3 regions of the Novosphingobium rhizovicinum genome follow, and region 1 is predicted to be linked to each of the others. Evidence: riboswitches for the same ligand, from Rfam matches in the RefSeq annotation. Region 1 holds a riboswitch; each other region holds the start of a gene.

Region 1 (9,708 bases):
GGTCGACATGCGCGGCAAGCTCCGCCCGCAATTCGGGCGAGCGAACGCGCACGAAGCGCCAAGGCTGCGAGTTTCCGACTGAGGGCGCGCATTGCGCGGTGACGAGCAGCCGCGAGAGCAGCGCCTCGTCGATGGGGTCCGTTCGGAAGTGGCGCACATCGCGGCGCCAAGCCAGCAATGCGGCAAGCTCTTCACGGAACTCGGGGCTGAACCGAGGTGCCATCGTCAGTATTCGATGCCCGGCTGTGCCTTGACGCCCTGTTCGCGGAACGGGTGCTTTACCAGAGTCATCTCGGTCACGAGATCGGCCTCGGCGACCAGCGCTTCGGGTGCGTTGCGGCCGGTGACGATGACGTGCTTCATCGGCGCGCGGCCCGTCAGCACCGGCAGCACTTCCTCGAGCGGCAGGTAGTCGTAGCGCAGCACAATGTTCAGCTCGTCCGCAAGCACCATGTCGTAGCTGGGGTCCTCGATCATGCGCTTGACCTCGTCCCAGGCACCGCGAGCGACGGCGATGTCGCGGGCGCGATCCTGGGTGTCCCAGGTGAAGCCTTCGCCCATCGGCTTGAACTCGATGTTGCCGGGGAAAGCATCGAAGACAGCCTTTTCGCCGGTCGCCATCGCACCTTTGACGAACTGCACCACGCCCACCTTCTTGCCGTGGCCGATGGCGCGCACCACCATGCCGAGCGCAGCCGTTGTCTTGCCCTTGCCCTTGCCGGTGTGGACGATGAGCAGGCCTTTTTCCGCGGTCTTGCCGGCCATGATCTTGTCATGCGCGGCCTGCTTCTTCTTCATCTTCTCGGTGTGGCGTTTCTCTGTGCGTTCGACCACGTTCATTCTCCTGACAAGCTGGCGAGCAGGACGCCCGCGCTGTTGGACCTGGGTTTCCAAAGACCGCGCTCCAGCGCCTCCGACAGGCGGGCAGCGGTTTCGCGCAAGGCTGCGGGGTTCGCCTCGGCCATGAAGGCGCGCACGGCCTCGTCCTCGATGAAGGCAGCGTGCACCATGTCGAAGTGGTGGTCGCGCACGGCATGCGTCGTGGCGGCGAAGGCGAACAGGTAGTCGACCGAAGCGGCGATCTCGAACGCGCCCTTGTAGCCGTGGCGCATGACGCCGGCGATCCACTTGGGGTTCGTCACCCGGCCGCGCACGATGCGGCCGATCTCGTCCTCGAGCGTGCGAACCACAGGGCGTTCCGGGCGGCTGTGATCGTTGTGATAGGACAGCGGCTTGCGGCCCTTGAGGTGCTCGACAGCGGCGGCAATCCCGCCCTCGAACTGGTAGTAATCGTCGCTGTCGAGCAAGTCGTGCTCGCGGTTGTCCTGGTTCTGTACCACCGCGTCGACCTGGGAAAGTCGCGCGGCAAACAGGTCGCGCTCGGCCTCTCCATCGAGGCCGCCGCCGTACGCGTAGCTGCCCCAGTCAAGGTAGACGTCGGCCAGCTCGCTACGCTCGTGCCACAGCCGCTCGTCAATCATCGCCTGCAGCCCCGCGCCATAGGCGCCGGGCTTGGACCCGAACACACGGGTTCCTGCACGCCGGGCGGCCGCTTCGGGCGCGGCCCCGGCATCCAGCAGGTCACTGATCTCGGCCCGGTGGCGGGCTGCGGCGGGGTTGTCCGCATCGCTCTCCTCGAGCGCCATGATCGCGCGGGCCGCGCTGTCGATCAGGTTCATCTGCTCGGGGAACGCGTCCCGGAAGAAGCCCGATACGCGCAGCGTCACGTCCACGCGCGGGCGGCCGAGTTCGACCAGGGTCATAATCTCGAAGCCGATGACCCTGCCTGAGGTCCACTCCCAGCGCGGACGCACCCCCATCAATGCGAGGGCCTGAGCGATGTCGTCGCCGCCGGTGCGCATATTGGCGGTGCCCCAGGCGGACAGCGCCATGGCGCGCGGGTATTCGCCCTCGCGCTGGAGGTAGTCGTCGACCAGCAACTGCGCCGAGCGCTGCCCCAGATCCCACGCGACGGCGGTGGGTACGGCGCGGGTGTCGACAGAGTAGAAGTTGCGCCCGGTGGGCAGCACATCAGGCCGTCCGCGCGTCGGAGCGCCGGAAGGGCCGGGCGGCACGAAGCCCCCGTCGAGGCCGGTCAGCAGCGCGCGGGTCTCGGCCTCCCCGCATTGCGCCACGCGGGGGGCGAGATTGCCGGTGATCTCGTCCAGCACGGCGGCAGTGCGGTCTCCGACAAGGGTTTGCGCGGGGGCCTCGACCAGCTCGGCGGCCAGCAGTTCCAACCGCTCCACCGTATCGCCCAGCGTGCGCCATGCGTCGCTGGCCACCCGGTCGAGCACCGCCGGGCGAGGGCCCATCCAGCGGTCGCCGAGGCGGCAGTCCAGCGGATCGAACCCGAGGCCCAGATCCTCCGAGATCGCCCGTAGCAGCGAGGCCTGTCCTGGCCGATCGTAGCCGCGCGGCGTACGCGCCAGCGCCACCATCAGATCACGCCGGAGCCGCCCCTCGGGGGACTGGCCGAAGACGTGCAGCCCGTCGCGGATCTGCAGCTCCTTCAGCTCGCACAAGTAGTTGTCGATGGCGGAGAGCGCGTCGTCATCATCGCCGCTGGCGCCGGCTTCCTTGTCCAGTCCCTGCCCGCGCGCGAGCGCGAGGATGTCGCGGCGCAGGCGCTCCAGGCGGCGCGGGTCCATGCCGGCGGCGAGGTAGTACTCGTCGACCAGCGCCTCCAGCTGCTTGAGCGGACCGTAGCTTTCCGCGCGGGTGAGCGGCGGCGTCAGGTGATCGATGACAACGGCGGAGAGGCGCCGCTTGGCTTGTGTGCCTTCCCCCGGATCGTTGACGATGAAGGGATAGAGCTGCGGCACCGGCCCGGCGCAGATCTCCGGAAAGCAGGTATCGGACAGGGAAAGCGCCTTGCCCGGCAGCCACTCCAGATTGCCGTGCTTGCCGACGTGGACTACCGCATGCGCCCCGAAACTGCGGTTCAGCCAGATATGGAACGCAAGGTAGCCGTGCGGCGGCGGCAGCGCGGGATCGTGGTAGGTCTGCTTGGGATCTATGTTGTACCCGCGCGCCGGCTGCACCGCGATCGCAACATTGCCGAAGCGGTGCACAGGCAGCCGGAAAGCGCCGTCACGCACAAAGGGATCGTGTGCCGGCTCGCCCCAGCGCTCCAGCATGGAATTGCGCGCAGCGGCCGGTATCTTGGCGAATGCGGCGAGATAATCGGCCAGTGGCAGTGCGATCTCGCCGGGTCGGTCTCGCGCATCAGGAGCGTTGGTGACACCCCCGGTCATGCACCGCATCAGCGCGGCACCCTCTCGCGGCGCATCGCCGATGTCGTATCCCGCCGTGCCCAGACTGGCGAGGATCGAGGCAGCGCTGGCGGGCGTGTCGAGGCCGACGCCGTTGCCGATCCGCCCATCGCGATTTGGATAGTTCGCCAGCACCAGCGCCACCCGGCGTTCCGGCGTGGGCGTGCGGCGCAGGCGCGCCCAGGCGGCGGCAAGATCGGCTACGAAGGCCACGCGGTCCGGCGCGACACGGGGCACCACGATGCTGCATTGCGTCACCGCATCGAAGCGCTCGGCCGCCTTGAAGGCGACAGCACGGGTGAAGACCCGTCCGTCGACCTCCGGCAGGGCGACGTTCATCGCCAGGTCGCGCGGTCCAAGGCCGCGCGCTGCGTCGCGCCATTCGCCTTCCTCCACGCCCGCGAACGCGACCTGCAGGATGGGGCAGTCGGCGCGTTCCAGCACGCTCGGATTGCGTGGCTCGCCCGAGGATGAGGCGGCGAAGCTGGTGGCGTTGACGATCACGTCGGGCGAGACCTCGTGCAGGAGACCGCCCAGCCAGTCGATCACGAAAGGTTCGCGCAAGGCGCGCACGTGGACGGCGGCGACGTTGAACCCGCGCTCTTGTAGCGCAGCAATCATGGCGTCGACAGCTTCCAGCGTACCGGCGATCATCAGCGCGCGATAGAACACCAGCACCGCAACCGGCGCATCCGGCCGCCAGCTCGCCCGCAGGTCTGCAAGGCTCGGGCGGTCCTTGCCGGAAAGGTAGAGCCCGGCCTCGGCCACCGGCACCGGATTGTCCGCAGGACCGCAGTCCTCCCCAATCGCTTGCGCCGCCGTGCGCAGAAAGGAGAGGGCATTGGCTGGACCGCCCTGCCGGAGATACTCGCGCAGCCGCTCCACCAATTCGAGCGGCATCGTGCAGGCGCGGTCCAGGGCCGGGTCCAACTCGCGCCCATCGGCAATAGCGGCAAAGGCAATGCCGCGCGCGCGGGCTAGGGCGGCGATCTCGTCAATGCCGTAGGGCCAGTAGCTCTTGCCGCCCAGCAGCACGACGCAGATGAAGCGGGCGTGCGCCAGCACCTTCTCGACATAGAGGTCGACCGAGTACGGATGCCGCAGTTGCAGCAGGTTTGCGAGGCGCACGCTCGGCGCTGTGGGCGTTTCCTCAGCCAGCCTGGCCGCAGCTTTGGCGAAGCACGCCAGCTCGCTGTCCGCCACCGTGAGGATCACGATGTCACCCGGCGGCTGATCGAGGTCGATCGCCTCCTCGCCGTTGGAGATCGTGCCGGGGGTGGCGGACAGCAGGTGCATCAGGCGGCTACGGAACCGAGCTGCGGGGCAAGACCCGCTTCGATGGCAGCGCGGTCCAGGCCCTTCTGACCGATGACCACCAGCTGCGTGCGCCTGCTTTCGGACGGAAGCCAAGGGCGATCGTAGAAGTGCTGGATGCGCGGGCCGACGGCCTGCACCACGAGACGGCTGCCTTTGCCTGTCACTGCGACCATGCCCTTGATGCGCAGCACATCATGGCGGGCGATCAACGTAGCCATGCCCGTCAGCATGGCGTCCAGATCGGCCACTTCGCCGCCCGCGACGACGAAGCTGTCGAAGTCGTCGTGATCGTGATCGGCGTCCAGGCCGTCGATGTGCGAGGGGCGGGAGTCGAGATCGTCCTCGGCGGCGGCGGTGATGCCGAGCAAGGCGGCGATGTCCACCACGCCATGGGCTGCGCGCACGATCTTCACGCCGGGGCGGATTTCCGCTTCCACTTGCCGTTCGACTGCAGCCAGCGGCTCGGCGTCGATCAGGTCGGTCTTGTTGAGCACAACCATGTCGGCGCAGCCGAGCTGCTCCTCGAACAGCTCTTCCAGCGGGCTTTCATGGTCGAGGCTGGGATCGGCGGCGCGGGCCGCCGCCAGTGCGGCCTCGTCAGTGGCGAAGCGCCCGGCTGCCACCGCGTCGGCGTCGATCAGCGCGACCACGCCATCCACCGTGGCGCGGGTACGGATGTCGGGCCACTGGAACGCCTTGACCAGCGGCTTGGGCAGGGCGAGCCCCGAAGTCTCGATGATGATGTGCTCGGGCCGGTTGGGCCGGTCGAGCAGCTTCATCATCGTCGGCAGGAAGTCGTCGGCGACGGTGCAGCAGATGCAGCCATTGGCCAGTTCGACTATATCGTCCTCGGGACAGGCGGCATCGTTGCAGCCCTTCACCAGTTCGCCATCGACGCCGACATCCCCGAACTCGTTGATGATGAGCGCCAGACGTCGCCCGCCGGCGTTGCCGAGCAGATGGCGGATCAGTGTGGTCTTGCCGGCTCCGAGAAAGCCGGTGATGACGGTCGTGGGTACTTTGCTCAAGGTACTCTCCTGCCGCGCCGGCGACACTACGCGGCGGGGCAGGCCGGTACGCAGATGACGCGCGCCAGCGAACGGCACACGCGCATCGGACCGGCGCGAGAGGCGCCCGACGCAAGCGTGCCGATGCGGCCCCGGCCGCATGCATGATGTCGCTCAGACGGAAGGTACCGTGCCTTGGCCATCCCCTGGGCCACGGCAAGAGCGACCAGACGCCGGCAGGTCTCCTGGCTCGCGGGTCAAGGCTTGATGCACGCCTTCCCAGGCCTCGCATGTCTCAGCGTCCGGCCCAGTGGCTGCTCTCGATCCAGAGAGCATGTGCATCGCGCTCACCGCTTACAGTTGCAGGGACAGCCGCGGAATCGAGGAGCAAGCCCTCTCACCGCATTCCCATTCAAGCCTCTTGCGAGGCACCGGCGCGATCTTCGTCCGCAGCGGCCAAGGCCAGTGCGAACAGGAATGCTCGTACTCGCCGCCAACCGCTGCGGCAAGGTGCGAGTTGCGCATGGCACTGATGAGGTGGAGGCGGCATTTTTCTTGACTGGAAGTCCGGACCGTCGTTACCGCTGCCCCCGTACGGCGTTTTTGAGCCAGTTGGCTCTGAAACACTGGGAATGAGGGTAGGGCGGTATCGCCCGGAGCCTCAGCCGCCCCCGCGACTGTAAGCGGCGAGCGAGAAGCGCATGGCGGACCAGTCCCGCCATCCACTGGGCCGGACGCTGAGACATGCGAGGCTTGGGAAGGTGCGCATCAAGCGATGACCCGCGAGCCAGGAGACCGGCCGTGCATCTGTCCACTCAAAGCCGTCGGTGGGACGGCAGGAGAACTGCAATGCACATCGAACCGGGCTTCGTTGCCCCGGGCAAGATCTGGCTGGGCTATATCACCGCAGCTGCCGCCGGATCCTATGCTCTGAAGTTGGCAGCCGATGCCGTCAAAACCAATGGATCGTTATCCCTGGCTGCGCGCTGCCTCGTTGCCAGTGCGCTGGCTTTCAGCTTCTTCCAGGTGTTGCCGCACCATCCGGTCGGCGTCTCGGAAGTACACCTGATCCTGGGATCGACCCTGTTCCTGGGGCTGGGACTTGCGCCGACCGCGATCGGCCTCGTTGTCGGATTACTGGTCCAGGGCATGTTCTTCGCGCCCTCTGACCTGCCGCAGTTCGGCATGAACGTGACCACCTTGTTGGTGCCGCTGTTCGGCCTGAGCGCACTCGCACGCCGGATCATCGCGCCCGATACGCCCTACGTCGCCCTTGGCTATAGCCAGACTCTTACGCTCTCTAGCACCTACCAGGCCGGGATCGTCAGCTGGGTGGCGTTCTGGACCTTCTGGGGGCAAGGCTTCACGTCGGCCAGCGCGGCTTCGGTGGCCACGTTCGGCGCCGCTTACATGCTGGTGATCATCGTCGAGCCGCTGGTGGACCTTGCCGTGCTGTGGGGCGCAAAGGCGCTCCATCAGCTCAAAGGCAGCGGCTTCGTGGAGCGGCGTCTCTACGAGGCCGGGTGATCTGCGGCAGGAGTTTCCTGCCGCCTCGCTTGCGCATTGGCCGCTTCGGAGCCTACCGGCGGGTGCAGCTGATATTTACAGGCGCGGCAACTGGGCAGCGGCCCAGCCGTTAGCGATGTTCCTGCCGAAGCCGCCGCGGCCGCGCACACGAGGAGGCGAATGAGCGAGCCAGTCCTGAAAGAAGCCGCTCCGGCGGGACGTGCTCCGCGGATGAACGTCAATCCGCCGGTCTTCTTCGTGTCGGCCGCGCTGATCCTGGCTTTCGCGCTGTTCGGATCTGTGTTCCCCGGCCGTGCGGAGCGGCTGTTCGCGGCTGTACAGGCGCTGATCGTCCTCGATTTCGGCTGGTTCTACATCCTTTCGGTCGCCGGTTTTCTGGTTTTCGTGCTGTTCCTGATGATCAGCCGCTATGGCGATGTGAAACTTGGCCCGGACGAGAGCGAGCCAGAGTACAGCTATCTCTCCTGGTTCGCGATGCTGTTCAGCGCAGGCATGGGCATCGGCCTCCTGTTCTTCGGAGTGGCTGAGCCGATCCAGCATTACTCGCTTCCGCCGGTGGGGGAGGGGCGCACCATCGCCGCCGCGCGCGAGGCGCTGCCGCTGACCTTCTTCCACTGGGGTTTGCACGCCTGGGCGATCTATATCGTGATCGGACTAGCGCTTGCGTATTTCGCTTTTCGCCGTGGACTGCCGCTGACCATTCGCTCGGCACTGTTCCCGCTGATCGGCAACCGCATCCATGGCCCGATAGGCCATGCCATCGATATCTTTGCCGTGCTTGGCACCATGTTCGGCGTCGCGACATCTCTGGGTTTCGGGGTGCTGCAGGTCAATGCGGGTTTCAACTATCTGTTCGGGCTGCCCACGGGGCCGCTGGTGCAGGTGGTGCTGATCGCCGTCATTACGGGACTTGCAACCCTGTCGGCGGCGGCGGGTCTTGATGCGGGGATCAAGCGCCTGTCCGAACTAAACATCATCCTGGCAATCGCTCTGTTGCTGTTCGTGTTGCTCGCTGGCTCGACCGTGTTCCTGCTGCAGGCCTATGTGCAGAACATCGGCGCGTATCTGGGCTCCGTCGTCCAGCGTACCTTCCGCATGTACGCTTACGAGCCCAATCCGTGGCTCGGAAACTGGACGCTGTTCTACTGGGGCTGGTGGATATCGTGGTCGCCGTTCGTGGGCATGTTCATTGCGCGGATCTCACGCGGGCGCACGATCCGCGAATTCGTGGCCGGCGTGCTGCTGGTGCCGGTCCTGTTCACCTTCCTCTGGATGACAGTGTTCGGCAACACCGCGATTGCCCTTGACCTGGCGGGTGTCGCTCCGATCGCACAGACTGTGGCCACGGACCTTCCCGTGGCGCTGTTCGTCACGCTGGAGCAGCTGCCGTTGTCCATGATCGCGTCCGGCATAGCGACGCTGCTGGTCATAACCTTCTTCGTCACCTCGGCCGATTCCGGGGCTCTGGTGATCGACATGATCACCAACGGCGCAGTCGAGGACCCGCCTGTGTGGCAGCGCATTTTCTGGGCAGTGTGTGCCGGGCTGGTCGCGGCCGTACTGCTGCTGACAGGTGGACTCCAGGCCCTGCAGACCGCCGCCATAGCCAGCGCCCTGCCGTTTGCCATCGTGATGGTCTTCATCTGCTATGCGCTGCTGAGGGCGTTGCAGACGGAGAGCCGTGGCACGTCGATCGACCTCTCCATTGCCGCCGAGGCACCTCCGCCCGCCCGCACCGGCATGACCTGGCAGCAGCGGCTCGACAGCATCACTCATCACCATGAGAAGAGCGACATCGCAGCCTATCTTGCGGATACGGCCTATCCGGCGCTCAGTGCAATGACCGAGCAGATGCTGGAGAATGGCCTCTCGCCCACTCTGGAACAGAATAGCGACCAGCTTGTCTTCAACGTGCCTCATGGCGAGCATGGCAGCTTCCGTTACACGATCCGCGCCCGAGGTTTTCGCTCGCCCAACTTCGCCTATGCCGAGACGCGCCGGATGCACGGAGCGGAGCGGCAACATTACCGGGCCATGGCGCAGACATCGGAAGGCGACCAGCCGCACGACGTGACTGGCTTCACGCGCGACCAGCTGATCAACGATCTGCTCAACCGCTACGCCCGGTTCCGCCACGCGCGGCGCCTTGCCTGAATTGATGCGCTTTGTCCTGACGCCAGGCCACGGCTGTGCCGCGGCGCTGATCGGTGGCGCGGAAGCGCATCGGCTTTAGCGGTGCGAGACGGGAGGGCGCGTTTTCGGACGTGGCGATGCGCCACTGGCAGGCACGAAGTTGAGGCAGAGGAACACGATCCCGGCGCTCAGCATCACCAGCCCGAACCACAGGATGGGCCCGAAGACCCATCCGCGCGCTGCGACGGACATCAGCAGCGCTGCCACGAGCGAGCTCCATGCAGCGCCGCGCATACCGCGCTTGCGCCGGGGTGCTGGCCGTCCTTGCAAGTGGCGGCTGTGATGCATGTCCGTGGACAAGCCCAGCAGGACGAACGCCAGCAGCGCGGCGGCGAGTGCAAGCACGCTCACTCGGCCGGCTCCAGGATTGCCAGCGCGGGTTCCGGCTC
Region 2 (9,708 bases), on a different contig from region 1:
TCCATGCGGTCCTGGAGGAAACGGCGCTCCTCCACGTCAGCGATGTGCATGTATTCGAGGCCGACCTTGCCGCAGTAGTTCGCGCGAAGGATCTGCACGATCTCGCGTACCGTGCACCACTCAAGGCCAAGGTTGCCGCCGATATAGACGGGCCGGTCCTGAGCCGCACCGACGAAGCCGTGGTACTCGGGCGTGAGATCTTCGGGCTGCGGACGCTGTGAAAGGCCAAGGGGGTCAAGGTCAGCCGCGAGATGACCGCGCACGCGATATGTGCGGATCAGCATCATTGCGCGGATGGAATCCGCCGCTGCTTCCTCTATGCGCCCTTCATCAATGGGAGTTCCGGCCTTCTTGGCGGACTTCTCGATGCGAGCCTTTAGCGTGGTGGGGTCCAGCGCCTGGGTGAGTTCGTCCTCATGCTGCCCCCCCACGATGGGCCAGTTGCTGCGTTGCCAGCTCGGCCCCGGCTGTGGATCGTCGGGGAAGAAGTCGAACGTTTCGTTGCCCATGGCAATGACCTTTCCGCGCCGGGAGATATTCCCGGCGCTACGAACCAATCACTTTGCGGGCTCTGCGGTTTCCCGGGGAGGGGTGAGCCGTGCGTCCGCTGTGGCCCCTTGCGGGGGAAGTTAGGCGAGTTCTTTCAGCAAACCTTCGAGAGTCACGCCCAGTTCCGAAGGCGAGGGAGAAACGCGGATGCCCGCCTCTTCCATCGCCGCGATCTTGTCTTCGGCACCGCCCTGTCCGCCCGACACAATGGCGCCGGCATGGCCCATGCGGCGTCCCGGAGGTGCAGTACGGCCGGCGATGAAGCCCACCATCGGCTTCTTGCGGCCGCGCTTCGCTTCATCCTTGATGAACTGCGCCGCTTCTTCCTCGGCCGAGCCGCCGATCTCGCCGATCATGATGATCGACTTGGTCTCGTCGTCGGCCAGGAACAGCTCAAGCACGTCGATGAAGTTGGTGCCGTTGACCGGATCTCCGCCGATGCCGACAGCCGTTGTCTGGCCAAGGCCCGCATTGGTGGTCTGGAACACCGCCTCATAGGTAAGTGTGCCCGAGCGCGAGACAACGCCCACCGAGCCCTTCGAGAAGATGTTGCCCGGCATGATGCCGATCTTGCACTCGTTGGGCGTGAGGACGCCGGGGCAGTTCGGGCCGATGAGGCGCGACTTGCTACCGGTGAGGGCGCGCTTGACCGGGATCATGTCCAGCACCGGGATGCCCTCGGTGATGCAGATGATCAGCTCGATCTCGGCGTCGATCGCCTCCAGGATCGCGTCGGCGGCACCTGCTGGCGGCACGTAGATGCACGATGCGGTGGCGCCGGTCGCAGCCTTGGCTTCGTGAACCGAGTTGAACTGCGGCAAGCCCAGGTGCGTCTGACCGCCCTTGCCCGGGGTAACGCCCGCAACCATCTGCGTGCCGTAGTCAAGGGCTGCCTGGGTGTGGAAGCTGCCGGTCGAGCCGGTCATACCCTGGGTGATGACCTTGGTGTTCTTGTCGACGAGAATGGACATCGAATTTATCTCCTGGGGAGGAAGAGTTTAGAAGCGCGAGGCTAACCGTTCAGGCCAGGCTCTCGTCGATGCCCTTGCAGGCGACCAGCAGTTCCTTGACCGCGTCAATGGAGACCTGAAGGCCGGCCTTCGCCTTGTCGTTCAGCGCAATCTCGATCACTTCCTCGACGCCGTCCTTACCGATCTTCACCGGCACGCCAACATAGAGGCCGTCAACGCCATACTGGCCTTCGAGGTAAGCGGCGCAAGGCAGAATGCGCTTCTGGTCGCCCAGGTAGCTTTCGGCCATCGCGATCGCCGAGGCTGCCGGTGCATAGAACGCCGAACCGGTCTTGAGCAGGCCGACGATTTCGCCGCCACCATTCGCGGTGCGCTTGACGATCTCGTCGATGCGCTCCTGAGTGGACTTGCCCATCTTGATGAGGTCGGGAACGGGGATGCCCTTGACGGTCGAGTACTCGACCACCGGCACCATCGTGTCGCCGTGGCCGCCAAGCACGAAGCTGGTGACGTCGCGAACCGAAACGCCGAACTCCCAGGCAAGGAAGGTCGAGAAGCGAGCCGAGTCCAGCACGCCGGCCATGCCGACGACCTTGTTATGCGGCAGGCCGGAGAACTCGCGCAGAGCCCAGACCATCGCGTCGAGCGGGTTGGTGATGCAGATCACGAACGCGTCGGGGCAGTTGTTCTTGATGCCCTCGCCGACTGCCTTCATCACCTTGAGGTTGATGCCGAGCAGGTCGTCGCGGCTCATGCCGGGCTTGCGCGGAACGCCTGCGGTGACGATCACCACGTCGGCGCCGGCGATATCCTTGTAGTCGCTGGTGCCGGTGATCTGCGCGTCGAAGCCTTCAACCGGGCCACACTGCGACAAGTCGAGCGCCTTGCCCTGGGGGACGCCGTCGGCGATGTCGAACAGGACGATGTCGCCCAGTTCCTTCTGCGCGGCGAGGTGAGCCAGAGTGCCGCCGATGTTGCCGGCGCCGATAAGGGCGATCTTCTTGCGAGCCATGTGCCTGTCAGTCCTTCACGAGCGGGAGCAGCGGACGAAAAAGGGCGGCCTGCCTTGCTCCGCAAAAATGGCAGGCTCCAAATTGCGTTCCGCGCGTGCCTAGGCCCGCGGTGCTGACAATGCAACACTCTAAAGGTGAAAAGCCCCAGTAATTACGCCTCTTAATGATAAAGGATCGCAATAGCAATAACCACCCTTTACGACACCGCCTCCATCTGAGCGGTGAGGCTGTCTGCCATGCGCCGGTCTAGCTGACGGCACAGGGCGAGCCAGTGCAGGCATGCTTGATCATCGCCGTCGCGCCGGGCCCACAATGCGCGATTGGCTGCGTTCTCGGCGGCGGCCATGCCGTGCCGCGCGAAGTGGCGCAGGGCAGCGGCCAGCAGAGACTGATCCAGCCGGTGTCGATCGTTGTCGTTCACCGGGCGCAACTCGACCGACCGGCAGCGGCATGCGCGAACGACAATATTGGATGCCGTGTTTGCTGCGGCGAAGCGGATGGTCATGGGTGCGGCCCTTTGTCGTTATTGATCTGAGAGGCTTAGCCGCATTGTCCTAATCCATCGGTGCAAGTCTATGGTTTCAGAGACGTTGAGGATCATCTGTCCGGCTTGCTGGACCGGCGTTCCGTCGCTCACGTCAGCAGATGAAATGCACGGGTACTCAGTTCACAAGCTGCCGACCGGGCTGGCGATCCACTGGCCGCTGTTGCGATATTCGTCTCGAACCTCGTGACCGCCCGGCAAGTTGTCGCCGCTGTAGAGCGCGTCGCCGCCTCTGCGCGTGAGTTCATTGGTGTAGAGAGGCGCAGCCGTTGGCGCGCCGGTATGAAGCGACGCCGCCGAGCGATCGGCCTGCATGGCTCCCCGATCAAACACCTGCTGGATGTCCACGGGATCGATTGAAGTGTCTCCGGCTTGGGCTGGCGCAGGCTGCCGGGGCCGAGGGCCTGGAGTGGGTTCGCCGCCGAGATAGGCGAAGCGGAAGACCGCATGTTTTCCGGCGGCTCCGTTGAAGCTGTAAAAGCGGTGAGCGCCGATGGTGAGCATATAGCGTAAGCTTGATGCCCAGTACGGATGGACTGCAAGCGTATGATAGTGCGTCGCCAGACCGGCGGGAGTGTAGACATAGCCCGCCAGCGCCTGCCGGGCCACGTTTGCGGCTCGGTCCCAGAACAGACGCTGGGGGCGGCGTGCCAGTGACCCGTCGCAGGTGAACGTGAACTGGCAGCCGGTCGTGCGTTCCGAGCCTTGAAAGACCACGCCGCAGACAGTGTTCGGATATGCGGGATGGGCGACCCGGTTAAGAACAACCTGGGCGACCGCACGCTGTCCGGCATCGGCTTCGCTCGCCGCTTCGTAATAGATCGCAGCCGTCAGGCACTGCTCTGCACGCAAGCGATCGATGCCGCTGTTGTCGACGCGCAGAGGGCGCGCTGCCGGTTCATTCTGAAAGACAGACCCGATCTCGGTCGCAATGGCAGAGTACGCTGCTGGTGCCGGGTTGGCCTCAAGATCAAGGTAGTAGAACGCGGAGCCGGGAAAACTCTCGCCCTTCCGCTCGAACGGCATCGGGTCCATTCCCGCCTCGTGCGCAATTGCGTCGCCGATCCGGAAAGCTGCGAGTGCGTTGGGGTTAGCCGAAAACGCCGGGAGAGCGGCGAGACCCATGAGGGCTGCTGCCAGGCGGGCCTTCTTGCGCTGGGCTTTAGCGCGATGGCCTCGCATGCCTTTGTGTGTCAGCCGTGCCGTGAAATCGCGGGAGCGCTGCTCGTTAAGACAGAGTTGGGCGAGGCGGGCCGTCATGCAATCCTGATTCTAGCGGGAGGGGGTGTACGGCGGCAGACCGTCACCCCCTCCGCATAAGTGCGGGCGCAGCGTAGAACAGCGGCGATTCCCTCGCGTCCCGTCACGGCACAGGGGCCAGCCATAGCCTTAAGAGCTTAAAGACTCCTGCTCCGCGAGCGCGGCGATGGTTCCGTGCAGTTACCCTTGCCAGGCCTGACTTGTGCTTCTATCCGCCCGCTCACGTCATGGGTGCCCGATTGCCGGGCCTAAGAGGGAATTCGGTGCGATACCGAGCTGCCCCCGCAACTGTGACCGGGGAGTCCACTCTCAACCAGCCACTGGTGCAGCTTCGAAGGCGGCCGGGAAGGCGAGGGTGGGCAGCGATCCGGGAGCCAGGAGACCTGCCCAAGACGGTCGTTCCGCGCCGGGCGGGGTGTACCGGAATGCAGCGTGGACCGCGCGCCAAGCAATGGGCGCGGCCCTCTCGCCATGAGCGGCAATTCGTTCAGGGCTGGAGGTTTATCTATGAAGTATCTGTTTTTGCTTGGTTCGTCACTCACGTTGGCGATGCAGGCACGTGCTCAGGACGTGCCGCTCGCCTCAGCGACCGGCGTTGGCGAAGGGACGGAGATCACCGTTCTTGCCACTGGCAGCCGCCTCGACATCGACAAGACTGGTCAGCCTGTCAGTGTCATCGGGACGGCGGAGCTGAAGTCGATCCAGGGCCCCGATATCGCGCGAGTGCTTGAGCGTCTGCCTGGAGTCACGTTCTCGCGAAACGGCAGTCTGGGTGGCACGACGAGCGTCTTCGTGCGGGGCGCCAACTCGCAGCAGGTGCTGGTCCTCATCGATGGCATCAGGGTCGCGGATGTCGCCGCACCGGGGGGCGGCTATGACTTCGCCAACGTCAGCGCCGGTGGCGTCGGGCGCGTAGAGCTTCTGCGCGGATCGAACTCGGTGATCTGGGGTTCGGAAGCCATCGGTGGTGTCATCTCTCTGACATCGCGCGAGCTCAATGGCGTCGAGACGACCGCAGAGTATGGCACGCGCGATACATTCGATGGTCAAGTGACAGCGGGCCTGTCCACAGACCGTTACGGTGTCACGCTGAATGGCGGGTACCTGAGGACTGACGGGCTAAGCCAGGCAGCGGCTGGATCGGAAGAAGACGGTTTTCGACAGTGGCGGGCCAACGGACGCGCTAGGTATGCGCTCACGTCTGCTTTGGAGGCGACACTCACCGGCAGGTACACACAGGGCAAGCTGGAGATCGACGGCTATCCGGCGCCTCTCTACGTCTTCGCGGACACGCACGAGTACCAGAAGACACGAGAGATTGGCGGGCGCGCTGGGCTCGCGTGGTCTTCCGACGCAGTTGATCTGAATGCCGGATACCAGGTTTCAGACACACGCCGCCGCTACTTCGACCCGAGCTCCCCGACGGATCCGACTTCGCAGACACAGGGGCAGAGTCGCCGTGCAGAGCTTCGGGGCGCATGGCGGGCATACGATGCTCTCCGGCTGGACTTCGGCGCAGATCACGAATGGACCCGCATCGATGTCAGCTCTGCGTCCCGCCGCAAGGCCCATCTTTCAAGCGGACACGCGCTGCTAGGCTGGTACTCGGATGCGTTCACAGTGGCGGCCGGCGTGCGCTACGATGACCATTCGCGCTTCGGTGATCGCTGGACGTTCGGTGCCAACGGTAGCGCCGCGCTCGGCGACGACTGGCGCCTGCGCGCGTCGTATGGTGAAGGGTTCAAGGTTCCCACGCTCTATCAGCTTTTCTCGGAATACGGGAACGGAGCGCTCAGACCCGAGAAGAGCCGCAGTTATGACGCAGGCGTGGAATACGGCGACCGCAACGGAGCGCTCCACTTCGCACTCACCGGATTTCGGCGCGACAGCCGCGATCTCATTGGCTTCATCTCATGCGAAGGGAGCCTCTGCGAAACCCGTCCCTTCGGCTACTACATCAATATCGGACGTGCGCGCGCAACCGGCATGGAACTCGAACTGGGCGCCAGGATGAGCAGCACGTTGCGCGGACAGGCAGCCTACACTTACGTCAAATCGATTGACCGAACCGAGGGCGGAGTGAGCGAGGGCAACGACCTCGCAAGACGTCCGCGGCACACGCTGACGGCCTCGCTCGATTGGTCGCCCATCACGGCGGGCCCACTTACCGGCTTGGCGATCGGCGGCGACGTGCGGCTCGTCGGGGAAAGCTATGACGATCCGGGCAATTTCACGCGTCTTTCCAGCTACGTCCTGGGGACTCTGAGGGCGAGCGTGCCTGTGACACAGTATCTTGAGATTTTCGGCCGTGTAGAGAACCTTGCGGATGAAAGTTATCAGACAGTCTCCGGATATGGCACGGCCGGACGGTCTGCCTTCGTGGGTCTGCGAGCCCGGATGTGACAGGAGGGGCTCGCCCTGTCCCTGGAACGGCTGCCCGGACAAAGGGCCTGCCGGCTGGCGACGCCTCTGCCGGCGTGCTCCGTAAGGCTGGCGCTGTGCTCATTTGCGCCTTGATTTCGGCCTGCGCGAGCCCGGCGGCTGAGGTGCCCCGCAGCGATACGCGCCCGACGCTCGTGTCGCTCAACCCGTGCAGTGACGCCACGCTCGCGGAAGTCGCTGCGCCAGGGCAACTCCTCGCCGTCTCTCACTATAGCCTGGATCCTGCCGCAAGCTCGATGGGTGTCGCGGCGGCAGAACGCTTTGGGGCTGTGTCCGGCTCGGTCGAGGAGATTGCAGCTTTGCAGCCGGATATGGTGGTCGCTGACATCTTCCTTCCGCCCGCGACGCGGCAGGCCCTGGAAGACCTGGGCATCAGGGTGGTGAGCATTGGCGCGACGGATTCTGTGGAGACCAGCAAGGCGCAGATCCGTCAGCTCGCGGAAGAGACCGGGAATAGTGAGCAAGGTGAAGATCTTATCAGCAAGATTGAGCATGCCTTGGCAAGTTCTGCGCCGCAGCGGGGCGCGGCGCCGATCCCGGCCATCGTGTGGCAATCCGGCGGCATCGTTGCGGGAGACAGCACTCTGGTTGCCGATCTCCTGCGCCGGACCGGCTTCATCAACGGGGCAGCTGCGCGAGGGCTCCGACAGGCAGACTATCTGCCCCTAGAGGCTGTGCTGGCTGATCCGCCAGAGGTGGTCATCGCTGCTGGCGACGCTCACTCTCAGGAGAACCGGCTGCTCTCCCATCCTGCTCTCCGCGCTCTGCCGGACATTCGGTATGCGGCGTTCGACAGTACGCTTCTGTGGTGCGGGGGACCCACTATCATCCGGGCGGTGGAACGCTTGGCGCGTATCAGGCGGGGGCTCCCTTCCTCGGCATCGGCCGCACGGTTCTCTGGACTGGCAACGCCATGAACCGTGCGCTCTGGGCCCTTCTGCTGGCACTCGCCGTGGTTGTACCATTGTCCCTGCTGGCAGGGCGCGTCTGGATCGACCCGTTCGATCCGCAGACGCGCAATGCTCTGGTGATTGTCCTTGAGCTGCGTATGCCGCGGGCCGCTCTCGCGCTGGTGGTCGGTGCGGGATTAGGAAGCGCGGGGGCGGCGATGCAGGGTTACTTGCGCAATCCGCTGGCCGATCCAGGGCTGTTCGGGATCGCGCCGGGCGCGGCCCTGGGAGCGGTGCTGAGCTTCTGGGCGGGCTATGCCGCCTCGGCCTGGCTTCTGCCGATCTCGGCGCTTCTGGGCGCAGGAGGCGCGATGGCGCTGCTGGCGCTCATTGCCGGGCGAGACGGCGGAATTGCGCTTTTCACACTGGCGGGGCTGATGATCGCCAGTCTTGCGGGTGCCTTGATGAGCCTGGCGATCAGCCTTTCGCCCACGCCTTTCGCCATGAGCGAGATTGTCACTTGGTTGATGGGTGCACTGGCGGACCGCTCCTGGCGAGAGGTCTGGATCGCTGCGCCGTTGACCGGACTGGGTATCGGATTGCTGATGCTGGCTGGCCGCAGCCTGGACGCTCTGACGCTGGGCGAGGCGGCGGCGCGCTCTCTCGGAGTGGAGCCGAGAAAGTTGCAGGCGCTGCTCGTTGCGGGGGTGGGCCTGACCGTCGGCGCGAGTGTTGCGGTGGCAGGGATCATCGGCTTTGTGGGATTGATCGTGCCGCACCTCATCCGTCCGCTGACGGACCGCCGGCCGTCTTCGCTGCTCCTGCCGAGCGCGCTGGCCGGAGCGCTTTTGCTGCTGATGGCGGATTGCCTGTGCCGTATCCTGCCGCTTGCGGGTGGAGAATTGCGCCTCGGCATCGCGCTTAGCCTCATCGGTGCGCCGTTCTTCCTGCACCTGCTGATCAAGATGCGACGGGGGCTTGCCTGATGGCCGGGGATCTTGTCCTGGAGCATCTGGTTGTAACCGACCGGCTCGACGCGATCAGCTCGCACCTCGCACCCGGTGCCGTTACGGCGATCTGCGGTCCCAACGGTGCAGGCAAGTCCACGCTTCTGTCATGTCTCGCGGGGCTGCTTACGCCAGACGCCGGGACCGTGGGCTTGGGAGAGATCCCCTTGTCCCAGATGGCCGCCGACGCGCGGGCCCGGTCTCTGGGCTACTTGCCGCAGGCTCCCGAAGTCGCGTGGGATCTCTCGGTCGAGACTCTGGTGTCCCTGGGGCGCCTGCCGTGGCGGGGGGCTCCAGCGCAGGAGGCGCAAGCTGCCATCGATGCCGCCATCGCTGCGATGGACCTGGGGGGGCTGCGTACCCGCTCCGTCTCGCGGCTGTCAGGCGGTGAGCGCGCGCGTGCCCTGATGGCTCGCGTGCTCGCCACAAAGCCGGACTGGCTGCTGGCCGACGAACCGCTCGCCAACCTGGATCTGGCTCATGCGGCCTCTCTCATGCGCCGGTTCCACGAGCAGGCGGCGGAGGGGCGCGGCGTGGTGCTGGTGCTGCACGATCTCGCGACCGCGATGAACCATGCCGACCGGGTGCTGGTCTTGAACCGCGGGCGCTTGATCGCGGACGGGACGCCCGATGAAGCGCTGTCGGAAGCGGTCATCCGGAAGGTCTGGTCAGTGGATGTGCAGTGGCTGGGCGAGAGAGGCACGCGCGCGTTGGCGGTAGGGCTCGCTAGCGACGAGAAATAACTTTCCTACAGCACTGGGCTCGCGATACCGGGAAGGTCACTCTCTGAACGGGAAGGACGATCCATGCGCGACGAATTCACCGGAAACCCGGCGCCCCTCGAAATTTCGGATTACGTCGCGGCGGCGAGGGAGCTGGGGTGCAGCGTGGCCGCTTTGCGCGCGGTCGCGCATGTGGAGAGCGCCGGGAGCGGCTTCCTTCCCAATCGACGTCCGAAGATCCTGTTCGAACGGCACATCTTCCACCGGCGAACGCGCGGAGAGCACAGCGCTGCCCACCCGCACATCTCGT
Region 3 (9,708 bases), 200 kb from region 1:
TCCTGCAGACAACGAGGCCAACAGGCACGCGCGGATGAACACCGCCCGCGCCTTGCGCATCGTGCCGAGATCCGGCTCACCGCCTTCGCCGATAAAAGGCTTGGCGGTGAGAACACCATCATAATGCAGCGGCCCGGCAAGCCTGATCCCCAGCGCGCCCGCCATCGCGGCCTCCGGCCATCCCGCGTTAGGAGAGGCATGTTTCGCATGATCGCGCCGGAGCACCCGCCAGCCACCACCTCCCGCAAGACAGATGAGAGCGCCGGAAAGTCGCGCCGGCAGCCAGTTGGCAAGATCGTCGCAGCGGGCGCTTGCCCATCCGAAAGCGCGCAATGGCTCTTCCGGGTGCCCGATCATGCTGTCCGCCGTGTTGATCGCCTTGTAAGCCCAGATGCCCGGAAGGCCGAGCACAAGCAGCCAGAAAAGAGGGGCGATGACGCCGTCGCAGAAGCTTTCCGAAAGGCTCTCGATCGCGGCGCGGCAGACCGCCTGCTCGTCAAGAGCGTCTGTATCGCGACCGACGATCATGCCGACAGCGCGCCGTGCAGCAGGCAGATCGCCACGGGAGAGAGCCGATAGAATAGGCGCGTAGTGGTCGAGCAAGCTGCGCAAGGCCAGAGCAGGCCAGGCCGCGATCGCGACAAGCAGCCATGCCCAGGGACCGGCCACACCGTAGATCACTCTTTCGACGATCAGCGCCGTGCCGCCACTCAGAGCGATCAGCAGTCCGAGGGTGACCAATCCCAACAGCCGACGGCGCGCTTCCGGTCTGGCGGGTCGGTTCCAGCGGGTTTCGCAAGCGGAGATCACGCGAGCAAAGCCGCCAACCGGGTGGCCGATCACACGGTAGACCCTTGCGGGCCAGCCACTCATCGCATCGAGCGCGAAAGCAGTCACGGCGATGGGCTCAGCCATTTGCGCCCGCCACGGCAAGCGCCGCGTCCAGCCTCGCCAACGCAGCTGCGCTTCCGGGCAGCCCGAAGCGCAGCAGGTGCGGGTGTCCGGTGAAAGGACGCGTGAGGATCTGCTGCTGCGCGAGCGCTTCGAACAGATGGTTCGCACAGGGCACGGTGCCCAGCCTGAACAGCGGGCATTCGCCACGCGATGCGAGGCCGCGACGGGTCAGCACAGCGTCGAGGCGTTGCGCGGCCACGAAGAGATTCGCGCGCGCCCGGGCTATCCACGGAGCGTCGGCATAGGCGTCTGTTCCAAAGCGGATTGCGGCAGCGCAAAGGGGCCACTCGCCTTGCAGGTGGCGCAGCCGGGTGAGAAGTTGAGAGGGCCCAAGCACGAAACCAAGCCGCACACCCGCAAGCCCGAAGAACTTCCCGAACGAGCGGGTGACGATCAGCCGCCGATGCTCGGCCACCTCGTCGGCGATGCTCCAGGCGGGATTGCAGTCGGCGAACGCCTCGTCGACGAGCAGCCAACCACCGGCCGCCTCTTGCGCCTTAAGCACATCCAGCAGCGGCTCCCTGGGCACCAGGGCGCCGTCCGGGTTGTTCGGATTGCCCAGCACACGAACAGTCGGCTCTCCCGCGAGGGACGGCTTGGCGAAAGCCTGGACATGCGTGCTGTAACACAGCGGCTGTGGAACGCCGGGCAACTGCAGGATCTGCCCGAGCGCACGCAGGCCCGCTTCACTGCCCGGAACGGCAAGGCACAAGGACGGATCTACACCGAAGTAAGTGGCCGCCGTCCGCTCTAGCTCAGCAAGCGTCGAGGGGTCCGGAAGGGCGCGCCAGTCTAGCTCACCACCGCTTGAGGGCTCCCAAGCCGAGGGATTGATCCCCGTCGACAGGTCCAACCAGTCCGCCTGTGCGCCGCCGAAGCGAGCGCAGGCGTCGCTCAGGCGCCCCCCGTGAAAGGTATGAGGCTCTTTCATGGCGCAAGCACCAGAGCACCGAGCAAAGCGGCTTCCATCACTTCGATCCCGGCGCCGTGGCCATCTCCAGAGATACCGCCGATGTGGCCGCGCAACCACCAGCGCCACAACGCTGCCACCGGCAGCGCGGCCAGCAAGGCAGGTGTATGCAGGCCAGGTGCCAACAGGCAAGCAGCCAGTCCGACGAGCAGCCACGCTCCGAGAGCCACCCACGTCGCGCCAGCTCCGAAGGTACGACCCAGGCCCGCGTGGAGGGGCGGCAGCGTCAGCGTCCAGAACAAGGGCCCGACGCGGGCAAGCGCCGGAATGGCCACCAGCGTCAACCAGAACATACCGGGGCGAGGCTGCGCCAGCAGGAGATAAAGGAGCAGCAGCTTCGTCAGCAGCAGCAGGACAATGGCAATGACGCCAAAGCTGCCGATGTGCGGGTCCGCCAGAACAGCGGAGACCCGGCTCCGATCGCCATGGCCGGCCCCGGCCGCATCGGCGATGTCGCCCAGTCCGTCGAGGTGAAGCGCGCCGGTGATGCCGACCCAGGCGAGCAAGCCGATCAACGCTCCAGCCCACGGGTCGCGCTGAAAGCCTAGCCACGCAGCGCCCGCGACGCAGGCACCCACAAGCAGGCCCGCGACAGGGAACCACCGGATCGCCGCAGAGACATGCCGCGCCTCCGCCTGCACGGCGGGGAGCGGCAGGCGGGTCATGAACTGGACGGCCAGCACCAGCGCTTTCACAGCTCATCTCCCGCCAAGCCGATGATCTGTCCGTTCAGATCGGGCCAGATACGCAGCGTCAGCAGGGCGCGATACGGCAGGTCGATAGCCCAGACGCCGCGATGGTCCAGACCGGTCAGCACCGAGACGGCCGCGCGCATCGCTCCTGCGTGGGCAAGGACAAGAGTGTGCGTGTCCAGGCCGGCCAAAGCGCCGGCAACCCGGCTTCGCAGGTCCGACCAGCGCTCGCCGCAAGGGGGAGGGCACCCGTCCGGGTCATCCCAGAACCGCGCAAGCGCCTCGGAACTAAGCGTATGGGGATGCTCTCCATCCCACTCCCCAAAGTCGAGTTCGCGCCAGTTTCGGCTCAACGTCAACGGCAGTCCGAGCTGGTCCGCCAGATGCGACGCCTGCGCCGCAGCGCGCATGAGGTCGGACGAAACAAGCGCCCGCAGCGGCAAAGCACGTGCGCGACCGAGTATCAGCGGGCAGTTCGCATTCTGCGCCGGCTCGTCGACATGACCCAACAGCAGCCCCGTTCGCACCGGCGGCCCATGACGCAACAAGTGGATGACCCGGCTCGTCACCGGCTCTTCGCTACCGCAGCCTGGTCGAAGGTCGCCATCTCGCCATGCGTTGCCAGCGCGGCACGGATGAGCGGCACTGCAAGCGCGGCCCCGCTTCCCTCGCCAAGGCGCAGTCCGAGATGCAGTAGCGGCTCAAGCTTCAGGTGCTCCAGCAGTTGCGCATGCCCCGTCTCGGCAGAGCAGTGCGCAGCGAGGCAGTGGCTGGTGAACTGCGGATTGCGTGCCACGAGCGGAGCAATGGCTGCGCACGCGATGAAGCCGTCGAGCAGCACCGGCATGCGCTGCAGCCGCGCAGCGAGGATGGCGCCCGCCATCGCTGCGATCTCCCGACCACCCAGGCGGCGCAGCGTTTCCAGTGCGTCCGCACAATGCCCTTGATGGAGGGCGAGCGCCTGATCGACGGCTTCGATCTTTCGCGATAGCGCCGCATTGTCGATGCCGGTGCCCCGACCGCACCACTGCGCTGCATCGCCTCCGAACGCCGCAGCGCTCAAGGCAGCCGCCGGAGTCGTGTTGCCGATGCCCATTTCGCCAACGAACAGGAGCTGCGTGTCAGCCGTGGCGACAGCGGCGCCCGCGTTCAGCGCGGCGAGGCACTCCACCTCCGTCAACGCCGGTTCGCGCGCGATGTCGCCGGTTGGCTGGTCGAGGTCGAGCGGCACGATGGCCAGCTCCGCCCCGCAGCTGCGAGCGAGTACGTTGATGGCAGCGCCGCCTGCCATGAAGTTGGCGACCATCTGCGCCGTCACTTCCGCCGGGAAAGCGCTGACTCCTCGCGCCGCAACTCCATGGTTGGCAGCAAACACCGCGCCCCGGACCCGATCCAGACGCGGAGTGCGTACCTGCTGCCAACCTGCCATGAAGGTTGCGATCTCCTCAAGGCGGCCAAGCGACCCTGCCGGCTTCGTCAATTCGCCCTGGCGTGCGCGCGCAGCCATGGTGGAGGCCGAGCAAGGCTCGGGCAGATCCTCGAGAGCAGCCAGAAAGGCAGCGCGGTCCGCAAAGGCGATCATGTGCACAGGTACCCTTCGGGCGGGGTGCGAACGATGAAGTGTCCTTTCACCCCCTCCGGCCACTGCGCGTATCGCACGACGCCCTCTTCGCTGGCGGCATAATGTGCCGCGTATATCAGGATTGCCCGGGCAGCATCCCGGTCCGGAGTGAAGTCACCCAGGACATACCCCACCTTGCCAAGCGCGCGGATGTGCACCGTGCAGTGGCGGGAACAGGCGAAGAGGCATGGCATCTCCTGCACGGCGACGCCGGCGAGTCCGGGCTCTTCCTGCTGAACGGCGCGCAAAGCGTCTGCCAGCATGGCACCCCCGCGCCGCCCATTCTCATCCTCGCGCGCGTCCGCAGTCGCGCGACAGGTGGAGCAGACGACGACGGCTGCGCCTGGCTCTACCGGCTGCAACATCAGAAGCGGCTCCGCAGTCCGACGTAGACCGTGCGGCCCAGCGCAGAATATCCGCTCGCCGTCTGGTAGCCCTTGTCCGCGACATTCTCGACCCGTGCCTGCAGGATCAGGGCCTCGGCCAAGCGGTACTGGGCGCGCAGATCAACCAGCCAGTAGTCGTCGAGCACCTCCGTGCTGGTGGCGCTGTTGAAGCTCTCACCCGAATAGCGCGCCGCCACGCTGGCGCGCAGACCGTCAGGGAGCTCGATGCCGCCTTCCACATTGGCGAGGTGGCGCGGCACACGGGCAAGCTGACGACCGAAGAAGGCACTGTCCTCGCTCCGGTCCTCAGCCTTGATCCAGCTGTAGTTGCCTTCCACGAACAGGACGTTCCAGCGCGCCGAACCGGTAAGCTCCAGCCCGCGCGCGCGGCTTTCCTTGACGTTGGCATAGTAGCCGAAGCGCGTCGTGTTCGTGCCCGGTATGTAGCAGACCGCTGGTTGCGCGCCGCTGGTGGGGCAATAGGCAAAGTCGATCAGGTTGTCTGTCTCCCGCTCGAACCAGGCTGCCGACGCGTGGAGGATATCGCCGAAACGGTGCTCAAGGCCCACCTCCCAGCCTTTCGCCTTTTCGGGCTCAAGGTCGGCAACTCCGTAGGCACTGAACAGCTGGTAGAGCGAAGGCGCCTTGAAGCCTTCATCGTAGCTGGCCCGCAGAATGGTTGCGCCCCCGTTTGGCGTGAATGCGCCACCGGCGCTGAACACGGTATTGTCGCCGAAGCGGGAGTTATGATCGTACCGCGCCCCGGCATTCAGCGTCAGGCCGGTGAGGGGGGTGATACGGAACTGGCCATAGAGGCTGTCGGTATCGACCCTGTAAGGCTGCAAGGTGTAGGGTGCCGCCGAGTTCGTGGGCGAAGCGGTGGACATCCGCTGCTCCTCCCGCTCGGCACCGAATACGATGTCCAGCATGTCCGCAGGCTTGTAAATGCCCTGATACTCGAACCGGCGGATGCGGCCCTGTGCGTCGAAGGTGATCTGGCGAATGCTGCGGTTCGGGTCGTAGTTCTCCCGGTCCGTCTCGGTCTGCAGCACCGCGAGGCGGTTCACCAGCTTGCCGTCGAACAGCTGGAAGTTCAGCCCCGCGTAGCCCGACCATTCGCCGGTCGTGCCATATGCAGCGGTGTCTCCGCTGAAACCGTCGAAGTCGCTGCGTGCGTCAGCCCAGTAGCCGCGTAGGTCGAGCCAGACGTCGGGCGAGAGCCTGATAGTGGCGGTGCCGCTCGCGGCCTGACGGGAATAGCCGTCATCCTCCGTCCCGTTCGCGCGGGCCGAAATGCCATCGGTGGTGAAGGTCGAGGCGGCGATGCGCCAGTCCACCATCTCGCTTGTACCGCCGATGCCCGCGCGGGCCGACACGGTCTCGTGCGTGCCCGCCTCGATGGCCATGCTTCCTTCCAGCGGCTTCTCGGGCCGGCGCGTGCGCACATTGACCACGCCGCCGATCGCATCGCTGCCCCACAGGATGGACTGTGGGCCGCGCAGGATCTCTATGCGTTCGATGTCGTCCAGCATCAGGTTGGAGAAGGCGTATCCGCCTGCGGTCGAAGAGGGATCGGCAAGGCGCATTCCGTCGATCACCATCACCGTCTGCCCGGCGTCCGCACCGCGGATGCGCAGCGAGGTGGCTGTTCCATATCCCCCGTTGCGCGAAAGGCTGATGCCTGGCGTACGCAGGAGAATGTCGGTTACGGTGATCGGCTGCGCCTCGATGACCGCTTCTTCGTCGAGAACCGTCACGCTGGCGGAGTTGCGCTCCTGCGCGACAGGAGTGCGGAACGCGGACACCACGATGCTTCCGTCAGGTGCATCGTCGGCATGGGCGGGCTGAATGGAAAAGGCAGTGAGGGCCAGTACGGTGGCCACAGAGGTCATGCGGTGCAAGGTGAAATCCCCTACTTGCAAACGGCGTCGGACCCTGCCGGTCGATCGTTGCAAGGAGGCGCGCGCGTGAGGGCCCCCGCAAGGTCGCAGGGCACGACATGACACCTCTTGCGCGGAGATCCCGGCAAGGCGGTTGCTGTCGTTGCGCGAGGGATGACCCCTCCTGACGGAAGGGCCCTCGAACACCCGGTGCACCCTGCCCGGATGAAGAACGACTGCGTCAGGCAGGTCTCCTGGCTTGCGGGTCAACGCCGTTCCGGCCGCCTTCTCAGGACAGGAAGTCCCAATGGCAAATGGCCGGATGGCTCTCCGCTTACAGTTGCAGGGGCAGCCCGGGGTTTTCACCCGAGTTCCCTTTTGATCCCCTCGCGGGGAACCCGTCGCGGCGCGGCCCCTACTGCGGGACGTGACGGCATGCAAGTACCTGCCGCTTGCGGTGCTCCGCCGTCTCGCCTAGGCAGAGGGCGTATCGGGTGCCCGAAAGGGCTTAATCGGGAAGTCCGGGATGGCGGTTCATGATCGCCAAAGCCGGCACTGCTCCCGCAACTGTAACCGGTGAGCGCATCGCCACGGTGCCATTGAAAGCTCCGGCTTTCGAGAAGGCGGCGAAGAGCGCGTTGATCCGGAAAGTCAGGAAACCGGCCTGATATCGTCGTTCCTTCGCGCGGGCGGGATGCACCGGGCGGACGAGGGATCCGCGTTCTTGCGGAAAGTGGCCCTTGGCGGACGACATTCGTGTGTCGCGTCGAAGGAGAGCCGTGAAGCCATGTTCAAGCCCTGATCAGCTTCAGGCGGAAGCATGTTCCGCCTTGCTCCCCCCGTGCGATCGGCGCGGCCTGCGGGCTCGCGTCGCGTTTCCACGTTCAGACCGGAAGCCCTTTATGAACCGTCACCTGTCCACACGTTCCCCGCGTTTCGAATTCGTCGCCTTTTGCGCGCTTACCTTGGTGATGCTGACCACCCGCAGCCATGCCTTGAGCGACGTAGTGCACTTACCTGATACCAGCCTTGCCAGTTTCTTCTTGCTGGGCTTCCTGGTTCGCCGGGCAAGCGCGTTTGCCGGGTTGTTCCTGTTCGGCTTTGCCATCGACGTCTGGACGATATTCGTCATGGGTGGCTCTGGCTTCTGCTTCACGCCCGCTTACTGGATGCTGCTGCCTGCCTATGGAGTGATGTGGTTTGCCGGTCGCGTGGTCGCCGACGGGTTCGGCGAAGAGCGATCAGCACTAGCAGCGGGGATCGCATTGCTGATCGCCGCCACATTGGTATCCAAGCTGCTCTCCAGCGGCGGTTTCTACTTCCTGGGCGGACGTTACCCTGATCCAACCATCGCTGAGTTCCTCCCGCGCCTTGAGCGCTATTTCCCGGGCACCCTTTTTGCCACTCTGCTGTGGTCCGGGATCGGCGCCACTGTCTACGCGGTGTACAAGGCCGCGCAGCCCCGCCTGAGCCGGGCCCACGCGCAGTGAGCAGCGCGCCTTTGGCACTACCGGTTTGCCCCGCCTTATGAGCACAACCGGCTCGTGCCCGGCTCTGATGGTGGCGGCGCCATCATCAGGTCAGGGCAAGACACTCGTCACCGCGGCTCTGGCCCGCCGTCACCGCGACGCCGGAAGGCGGGTGCGTGTCTTCAAGTGCGGGCCAGACTACCTGGACCCGATGGTGCTGGAACGCGCCTGCGGATCGCCGGTGCATCAACTCGACTTGTTCATGGTTGGCGAAGCCGCGTGTCGGCGCCTGTTGCACGACGCTGCACTGGATGCGGACCTGATCCTTGTGGAAGGCGTAATGGGCCTCTTCGATGGCACCCCGTCGGCCGCCGACCTGGCGAACCGGTTTGACCTGCCGGTTCTGGCGGTGATCGACGGCTCCGCCATGGCGCAGACGTTTGGCGCCCTTGTTCAGGGCCTCGCTACCTACCGTCGGGGCGTCAATCTCGCGGCCGTACTCGCCAACAAGGTTGGCAGCGCTCGCCACGCTGCGATGCTGGAGGAGAGCGTTCCCTCCGGCGTGCAGTGGCTGGGCGCCATGCCGCGCAACGCGGATATCGCTCTTCCCGAGCGGCATCTGGGGCTGATGCAGGCGCAAGAGATCGGCGACCTGGAGGACCGTCTCGCCAAAAGTGCGGCAAGCCTGCCAGACGCGGCGACCTGGCTGCCGCCTCCGGTGCACTTCGGCGGGTCCGACGGCCCAAGTACCCGGTTGCCCGCTCTTCTTCGGGGCACGCGCGTCGCCATCGCGCGCGACGAGGCTTTCGGGTTTATCTACCCGGCAAACCTGGCCTGCCTTCGTTCGCTGGGGGCCGAACTGCGGTTCTTTTCGCCCCTGAACGACCCCGCCTTGCCGGAGTGCGACGCCATCTGGTTTCCGGGAGGCTACCCGGAACTCCATCTCGCCGCACTCTCACAGAACAAGCGCATGATCTCGTCTGTCCGTGACCATCATTCGGCAGACAGGCCCATCCTCGCTGAATGCGGGGGGATGCTCTATTGTCTGGAAGAAGTGGTCGACAGTGGCGGGCGCCGCGCGGAACTCGCTGGCCTTTTGCCGGGATCCGCCACCATGCGCCCGCGCCTGACCGCGTTGGGTCTGCAGCAGGCGGACCTTCCGGGCGGCAGCATCCGGGGGCACACATTCCATTACTCCGACGCGTCCATTGAACTCGCACCGTCATGGTTTGCAACGCGTCCAGGAGGCGAGCAGGGGGAGGCAATCTATCGGTCAGGACGCCTGACCGCGACTTATGCCCACTTCTATTTCGCATCGGGGCCGCAAGCCGTTGCCGAGATCCTCGGTCCCGGCTGACCGATCCTGAACTGTGAGCCGTCTGCCGGCATGTCCGGGTGCAGAAGGCGGAGGGGTGTCCAGACACTCGGACAAGCTAGGTTGCCCTCCGCCTTCTGCTGCACGATCAATGGGCGAAATGGTGCTGCGCCCACCCGTTTGGCGCGACATTCGCCGGGATAATGGTATCGCCTGCAACCCAACGCCGCGCGGAATTGTCCTTCGGATCGATCACGACCAGCCGCACCCAGCCGTTGCCAAACAGTCGCGAGAGGATGGGCGTGTTCACGACCAGATCATCGACACGCTGCAAAGGTGCATGGATGACTGTCAGAAGGCGCTGCGGCACATGCTAAGGTGTGCATGTCGATGAGGGACTTTTTGCAAGCCGATTGCGGGT

What was found. A riboswitch is a leader RNA that binds a small molecule or an ion and turns the genes downstream of it on or off. The one in region 1 is predicted to bind cobalamin.
Region 2: it holds a riboswitch for cobalamin, as region 1 does, so the genes downstream of both, ABUH87_RS12035 (TonB-dependent receptor plug domain-containing protein) here and cobW (cobalamin biosynthesis protein CobW) in region 1, are expected to answer to the same signal.
Region 3: it holds a riboswitch for cobalamin, as region 1 does, so the genes downstream of both, ABUH87_RS14550 (TonB-dependent receptor plug domain-containing protein) here and cobW (cobalamin biosynthesis protein CobW) in region 1, are expected to answer to the same signal.

What each region holds. Positions count from the first base shown of each region.
Region 1 covers NZ_JBFNXR010000052.1:243,635-253,342, reverse strand. Annotated here, with positions in the region: gene bluB (5,6-dimethylbenzimidazole synthase) at 1-223, opposite strand, end outside; gene cobO (cob(I)yrinic acid a,c-diamide adenosyltransferase) at 226-834, opposite strand; gene cobN (cobaltochelatase subunit CobN) at 837-4,571, opposite strand; gene cobW (cobalamin biosynthesis protein CobW) at 4,571-5,620, opposite strand; cobalamin riboswitch at 5,818-6,050, opposite strand; cobalamin riboswitch at 6,178-6,417, shown strand; gene ABUH87_RS15355 (energy-coupling factor ABC transporter permease) at 6,449-7,126, shown strand; gene ABUH87_RS15350 (BCCT family transporter) at 7,286-9,280, shown strand; gene ABUH87_RS15345 (DUF3325 domain-containing protein) at 9,356-9,670, opposite strand; gene ABUH87_RS15340 (PepSY-associated TM helix domain-containing protein) at 9,667-9,708, opposite strand, start outside.
Region 2 covers NZ_JBFNXR010000048.1:38,310-48,017, reverse strand. Annotated here, with positions in the region: gene ABUH87_RS12060 (2-oxoglutarate dehydrogenase E1 component) at 1-509, opposite strand, end outside; gene sucD (succinate--CoA ligase subunit alpha) at 630-1,520, opposite strand; gene mdh (malate dehydrogenase) at 1,570-2,532, opposite strand; gene ABUH87_RS12045 (hypothetical protein) at 2,730-3,038, opposite strand; gene ABUH87_RS12040 (cell wall hydrolase) at 3,201-4,337, opposite strand; cobalamin riboswitch at 4,550-4,742, shown strand; gene ABUH87_RS12035 (TonB-dependent receptor plug domain-containing protein) at 4,845-6,740, shown strand; gene ABUH87_RS12030 (ABC transporter substrate-binding protein) at 6,884-7,696, shown strand; gene ABUH87_RS12025 (FecCD family ABC transporter permease) at 7,693-8,655, shown strand; gene ABUH87_RS12020 (ABC transporter ATP-binding protein) at 8,655-9,419, shown strand; gene ABUH87_RS12015 (N-acetylmuramidase domain-containing protein) at 9,483-9,708, shown strand, end outside.
Region 3 covers NZ_JBFNXR010000052.1:39,759-49,466, reverse strand. Annotated here, with positions in the region: gene cbiB (adenosylcobinamide-phosphate synthase CbiB) at 1-915, opposite strand, end outside; gene ABUH87_RS14575 (aminotransferase class I/II-fold pyridoxal phosphate-dependent enzyme) at 908-1,885, opposite strand; gene ABUH87_RS14570 (adenosylcobinamide-GDP ribazoletransferase) at 1,882-2,619, opposite strand; gene ABUH87_RS14565 (histidine phosphatase family protein) at 2,616-3,185, opposite strand; gene cobT (nicotinate-nucleotide--dimethylbenzimidazole phosphoribosyltransferase) at 3,182-4,198, opposite strand; gene ABUH87_RS14555 (DUF1636 domain-containing protein) at 4,195-4,602, opposite strand; gene ABUH87_RS14550 (TonB-dependent receptor plug domain-containing protein) at 4,602-6,515, opposite strand; cobalamin riboswitch at 6,731-6,920, opposite strand; cobalamin riboswitch at 6,979-7,185, shown strand; gene ABUH87_RS14545 (hypothetical protein) at 7,406-7,993, shown strand; gene ABUH87_RS14540 (cobyrinic acid a,c-diamide synthase CobB) at 8,031-9,329, shown strand; gene ABUH87_RS14535 (hypothetical protein) at 9,436-9,657, opposite strand.